2 regions of the Vibrio fortis genome follow, and region 2 is predicted to be linked to the other one. Evidence: riboswitches for the same ligand, from Rfam matches in the RefSeq annotation. Region 2 holds a riboswitch; the other holds the start of a gene.
The links. A riboswitch is a leader RNA that binds a small molecule or an ion and turns the genes downstream of it on or off. The one in region 2 is predicted to bind lysine.
Positions count from the first base shown of each region.

Region 1: it holds a riboswitch for lysine, as region 2 does, so the genes downstream of both, OCV50_RS08870 (Na+/H+ antiporter NhaC family protein) here and lysC (lysine-sensitive aspartokinase 3) in region 2, are expected to answer to the same signal.

Region 1 is NZ_AP025487.1:2,052,236-2,055,655, reverse strand. It holds gene OCV50_RS08880 (inosine/guanosine kinase) at 1-180, shown strand, start outside; gene OCV50_RS08875 (H-NS family histone-like protein) at 858-1,268, opposite strand; lysine riboswitch at 1,634-1,811, shown strand; gene OCV50_RS08870 (Na+/H+ antiporter NhaC family protein) at 1,927-3,420, shown strand, end outside.
Region 2 is NZ_AP025487.1:333,093-336,512, reverse strand. It holds gene OCV50_RS01570 (pyridoxal-phosphate-dependent aminotransferase family protein) at 23-1,162, opposite strand; lysine riboswitch at 1,339-1,516, shown strand; gene lysC (lysine-sensitive aspartokinase 3) at 1,624-2,997, shown strand; gene metH (methionine synthase) at 3,059-3,420, opposite strand, start outside.

The DNA of each region.
Region 1 (3,420 bases), 1.5 Mb from region 2:
GAGAACGTGCCAAATTCAAGTAAGCACCAACACTCGTTTTTGACTTACTCTTCGTTTTCACAAGTATGTAAATATTCAAACCGTGCAAGTTACGAAGTATTAGTTCAGCACTCTCCACGTTTATCTCGTGGTCTTCCAGAGCGAGAAGATAGCTTAGAAGAAGCGTATTGGGAGCGTTAATCTCTTTCGCTATTTAAAGTTGAATCGACTAAAAACCTCAAACCTAGTTTGAGGTTTTTTTATTTCTATTAATATTCGAATGTGTGATTTAGGTTTCAAATCGCCGATAGTCAAGTAAGTAATAGTGAGGGAAAACCCTCGTATTTTATTTGTGTAAGTGGTTGTCGAAAGTTCTTAAGAAAAGTCTCGAAATATTCGGCATGTATAATGCGCAGATGATTATCATGTGCGTGTATATACATAATAATAATGAGACTATTGCACAATGGGGCGGTTATTGATGAGAGCATTATTCGTTACAGGCAAAAATGGAACAGCATTCACAGGCATATATACTTTAGTATAACGCTAGATAAATTTTGGGTTTTTGGTAATTAACGTTGAACGTGATGAACCTGCTTATTCTCACTTGGGTTGGTGTAAAACAAAAGTACGTAGCCTTGTGTTTGATGAATAGCTTGGTTAAAAAATACAGTTAACAACGGTAGGTGATGCACCTAGCTTTGAGTGTTTATTCCAAAGAGATTTGGTTTGGTTGTGGCTGTGTTTAGCTAAAGGAAAGGCAGTGATGGTATCGACACTGTTTAAGAGGGAAAAGTTAAAAGAGCAGTTTGATTCAGATAAAAATAAAGGCCTATCGAAATAGGCCTTTATTATATGAATTTGATTGCTAATTATTAGATAGCGAAATCTTCTAGAGATTTACCAGCATCAAGTTGCTGTTGGATAGCAGAAGGCGTACGACCTTGACCAGTCCAAGTTTTCTCTTCGCCGTTTCCATCAACGTATTTGTATTTAGCAGGGCGTGGAGCACGCTTAGATTTGGTGCCTTTTGCTTTTGACTCGCCAGAAAGAGCAGCAATTAGATCTGCAACGTCAATGCCGTCTTTAGCAATTTGATCTGCGATTGCAGCTAGCTTAGCTTCTTGTTCTGCACGAGCAGCACGTTCTTCAGCTTCAGCTTCTTGACGCTCTTGTACAACAATAGTCAGTTTGTCTAGTGCTTCTTCTAGTTGCTCAAGAGTTAATTCACGTGAGAATGCACGAAGGCTACGGATATTTAATAGAGTTTTTGTTAATTCAGACATGATATTTCCCATCAAGATAAATTAATTAATCCTCCTAATAATAAACAGAGGTATTAAAGAAAACAAACAGTATTTTTTATCGGAACTTATTTAAATATTGAAAAAGAGAGGGAACTTTCAGAAAAACCGATGAGTAGCTAAGTTTAAGATATAATAATTGTAGTGCTACTCTATAAATGTGATATGTGACTAGTGGAGTAGGCGTGGCTATGTTGTGAGCACCTTGATTACTTTACTAACAAAAAAGTTATTTTTCTCGGGATGATATGTTGCATTGTTGCTTTTGTTGAGTACAATTGCGGCTACCTGATGCGCTACGCTGGTTAAATTGTTGTTAAATTAAACTAACAATAGTTAAAAGTGTTATCGCACGTAGAGGTGCAATTGCAAAGAGTAACTCTCATTGGGGTGATGCCAATGAATGGGAGCAAAAGGTGTAATTGCCGAAGTAAATTGTATATCTAAGCAATTTGCTGGGGTTGTGCTAAATAGGTACAACACTGCCATAGTCTTAATTTTAAACTATGGAGCGCTACTGTAGGGTTGGGTGAAGTGTTCACTTCCCTTTCGCTTAGTTCAACATGAGCTTGGTCACCTGTACCGAGTTTGTCTGCAGTAGATCTCTAGCCAAATAAAAATAAACTGGTTTTTGAAGATCATGAATTTAATAGATTTTGCAACATCGCCTTTATCATTGCTTCCGCCGCTTGTGGCACTGAGCCTTGCTATTGTGACTCGTCGTGTTTTAGTTTCTCTTGGTGTCGGTATTGTAATGGGCGCTATCCTACTGGCTGACTATTCAGTTGGTAATGCAGCGAGCTATGTTGTTACTAAGGTATCGGGTGTTTTCATTGAAGACGGCGGTATTAACACTTGGAACATGAGTATTGTCGCGTTCCTTCTTCTATTGGGTATGATGACGGCGCTGCTAACGCTATCTGGTGGTACTCGAGCGTTTGCTGAATGGGCACAGTCTCGTGTTAAGAGCAAACGTGGTTCTAAACTATTGGCTGCATTCCTAGGTGTATTCATCTTCGTTGATGACTATTTCAATAGCCTAGCCGTTGGTGCGATTTCTCGCCCTGTAACAGACCGTTTCTACGTATCTCGCGCTAAGCTTGCTTATATCCTAGACTCAACCGCTGCTCCAATGTGTGTGATCATGCCGGCATCAAGCTGGGGTGCATACATCATGACTATTATTGGTGGCATTCTTGTGACTCATGGTATGACTGAGTACTCGGCTCTGGGCGCATACATCCGTCTTATCCCAATGAACTTCTACGCAGTATTTGCACTACTTATGGTATTTGCAGTGGCGTGGTTTGGCCTTGATGTAGGCAAAATGCGTGACCATGAGATTGAAGCATCTCAAGGTCGTGGTTTTGAAGGTGATAATGACAGCCAACAAGCTCACGATCTAAATGAAGAGCTAGACATTGAAGAGAGCCAAAATGGTTCAGTGTCTGACCTAATCATGCCTATCGTATCGCTTATCGTGGCGACAGTAGCTGCAATGCTTTACACAGGTGGTGCAGCACTGGCAGCAGACGGCCAAGCGTTTAACTTACTTGGTGCATTTGAAAATACAGATGTAGGTAAGTCGCTTGTTTACGGTGGCATCTTAGGCCTACTTGTTGCTCTAGCAACCGTGGTTAAGCAAAAACTTCCAGTTGTAGAAATTGTTCGCACTATGTGGATTGGTGCACGTTCAATGTTTGGTGCAATTCTGATCCTTGTGTTCGCATGGACAATCGGTTCAGTTATTGGCGACATGAAAACGGGTACATACCTATCTTCTCTAGCAACGGGCAACATTGATTACCACTGGCTACCTGTGATCCTATTCTTGCTTGCGGGCCTAATGGCGTTCTCTACAGGCACATCATGGGGTACGTTCGGTATCATGCTACCAATCGCAGGTGACATGGCTGGCGCGACCGACCTTGCACTTATGCTACCAATGTTGAGTGCGGTACTAGCGGGTTCTGTATTTGGTGATCACTGTTCTCCAATCTCAGATACAACGATTCTGTCTTCAACAGGTGCTCGTTGTAACCACATCGACCACGTAGCAACACAGCTTCCTTACGCGCTGTCTGTGGCTCTAGTATCGTGTGTAGGCTTCATCGTTCTGGGTATGACGGCTTCT
Region 2 (3,420 bases):
TCAATTCAATGAATCGCTTAGCTTATTTCAAAACATCCGCCAGTGCTTTCAAACATAGAGCAACATTCTCTTTTCGAGCACCATAACCCATTAAGCCAATTCGCCACGCTTTTCCTGCTAGTGCACCAAGTCCTGCACCAATCTCTAGGTTGTACTCTTCAAGCAGACGCGTTCGAACAGCCGCTTCATCAATCCCTTCAGGGAAATACACCGCGTTCAGTTGCGGTAATCGACTTCCTTCTTCAACCACAAAGCTTAGTCCAAGAGATTCAAGGCCTGCTTTTAGCTCACGGTGCGCGGATTGGTGACGCTCCCAGGCATTCTCTAAGCCTTCATTGCGCAGAATCACTAACGATTCATGCAGAGCGTACAGGCTATTTACTGGTGCAGTATGGTGGTAGCTACGCTTTCCTTCACCGCTCCAGTACCCCAGTACCAAGCTCTGATCTAAGAACCAACTCTGTACTGGTGATTGGCGTGCTTTCATCTTCTCAACCGCTTTTTGAGAAAAAGTAACAGGCGAAAGGCCCGGTACACAAGACAAACACTTCTGGCTACCCGAGTACACAGCATCTAACTGCCATTCGTCCACCAGCAAAGGAACACCACCCAATGACGTAACCGCATCCACGATAGTCAAAGCATTAAAACGACGAGCAACTTGAGAAACCGCGTCAGCATCCGTGAGGGCGCCTGTCGATGTTTCTGCGTGAACAAACGCAACTGCAACCGCATCTGGGTGTTCAGTAAGTGCTTGTTCTACTTTATCAATCGATACCGGTTTTCCCCATTCGTCATCAACCAGAATCGCTTCGCCGCCACAGCGAACTACGTTCTCACGCATTCGCTCGCCAAAAACACCATTGCGACACACAATCACTTTTTCACCCGGCTCAATCAAATTAACGAAACAAGTTTCCATACCTGCACTACCCGGTGCTGAAACTGCAATCGTAAACTCATTCTCCGTTTGGAAGGCATATTTTAATAGCTGCTTAACCTCATCCATCATATTGATAAACAAAGGGTCTAAATGGCCGATGGTAGGACGGCTTAGCGCTTGCAGAACTCGAGGAGATATATCAGAAGGCCCAGGCCCCATAAGTGTGCGATGAGGAGGAAAAAAGCTTTCAGCGATGGAAGTAGTGTGCAGGTTAGACATAATTATCCCTTATGTTTATGACATGAACCTTCCACACTAAAGCAAATCCACTACCTCAGCAATTAACCGAAAGTCTCGAGGTCAAACCAGTGTCACAGAATTGTTAAATTTATTTTCACTTTATCTTGAGTTACCGATTGACATTCGTACCGCAAACACGTTCAATAAAACAGCTATCAAGCAGAAGAGGAGCACTGCCCAGGTAGATGTTTTGTGGAACCACATTTCCAATACAGAACATTCAGGGGGAGCAGTGCCGAGGTAACTGAAACATGTCGGGTTTCTGTTATCGGTTAATTGGGCTGAATCCCATTAACTGTCATCATTCCAATATGATGAGGAGCTTCTGAGGTTTACAATTCAAATACACACCTCTCTTTTTGCTCTAAACCCTCTCTTCAAAACATTGGACGTTGGATTACCAACAGTAATTTTTATTTTAGGAAGTCGGGAGATTTATCGTGAGCGCATCTAATGTAGCTGGTTCTTTTAATGTCGCCAAATTCGGTGGGACAAGTGTTGCTAACTTTGAAGCAATGAGTCGCTGTGCAGCCATTATTGAGAATAACCCAAATACCAAGCTTGTTGTCAGCAGTGCGTGTTCAGGCGTCACCAACCTTTTAGTTGAACTGGCTAACGGCGTACAAGACCAAACTCGCCGCCAAGAGTTAATGAGCCAACTAATGGAAATTCACCACGCGATTTTGGATCAGCTTGCAGAACCAATGAGCGTGGAAAAAGAGATCCATCTTATTCTGGATAATATTGCAAGTGCTGCAGAGGCTGCATCTTTTCAGTCAAGCGCTAAATTGACCGACCATTTAGTGGCGTGTGGTGAGCTAATGTCGACTCACCTTTTTGCTCAAATCCTTAGGGAGCGCGGTGTATCTTCGGTCCGATTTGATATCCGAGAAGTGCTGCGCACCAATGACGCTTACGGCAAAGCTGAACCTCAGCTAGAGCAGATCTCTCAGCTTGCTCAGGAGAAACTGATTCCATTGTGCCAAGAGCATGTAGTGATCACACAGGGCTTTATTGGTGCAGATGATGAAGGCAATACAACCACTCTTGGTCGTGGTGGAAGCGACTACTCAGCAGCGCTGATTGCAGAATCGGTACTTGCTTCTGGTTTAGAGATTTGGACAGATGTTCCGGGGATCTACACAACTGATCCTCGTATCGCTCCTAAAGCATCACCTATCCCAGAGATCAGCTTCAGTGAAGCCTCAGAGATGGCCAACTTTGGCGCTAAAATCCTGCACCCTTCCACGCTGGTACCAGCGCTACGTCATCAGATTCCAGTTTTTGTTGGTTCATCTAAAGAGCCAGAAAAAGGCGGTACTTGGATTCGCCAACAAGTGGAAAGCTCACCACTATTCAGAGCACTCGCCCTGCGCTGCAACCAAACTATGGTTACTCTGCGCAGTGCTAACATGTTCCACGCATACGGATTCCTAGCAAAAGTATTTGAGATCCTCGCTAAGCATAAGATCTCTGTCGATCTTATTACCACTTCAGAGATCAGTGTCTCTCTAACCCTAGATCAAACAGATACCTCTGGTGGTGCCCCGGAACTGCCTGAAGTTGTACGCAAAGAACTTGAAGAGCTATGTACGGTAGAAGTTGAGCATAATCTATGTCTTGTGGCGTTGATTGGTAACAATATGAGTGAAAGCAAGGGTTACGCTAAGCAAGTATTCAGTACACTTGAAGACTTCAACCTGCGTATGATCTGTTACGGTGCGAGCCCACACAATCTATGTTTCTTAGTGCATGAGTCAGTCTCTCGTTCGGCAATTCAAAAACTTCACCAAGAGTTATTTGAGCAAGAGTAAAAATTCAAACAGACACAAAAAAGGGTTGCTCAACAGCAACCCTTTCTCTTTCTAGTCGGCCCTAGTTAATATTTGGACCTAACCATTTCTCTGCTTCAAGCGTATCCCAACCCTTGCGATCTGCGTAGCTATCTACTTGATCTTGCTGAATCTGAGCAATCGCGAAATAGCGTGAATCAGGGTGAGAGAAATACCAACCCGATACTGATGCACCCGGCCACATTGCGTAGCTGCTGGTCAAAGACATATCGATTGTTTCTTCCACTTTCAATAGCTCCCACAATGCGCCTTTTTCAGTATGCTCAGGACATGCCGGATAACCAGGCGCAGGACGAATCCCTTGGTATTTCTCACGAATCAACTCATCATTCGATAGGCTTTCATCGGCGGAGTAACCCCAGATATCTTTACGTACTTGCTCAT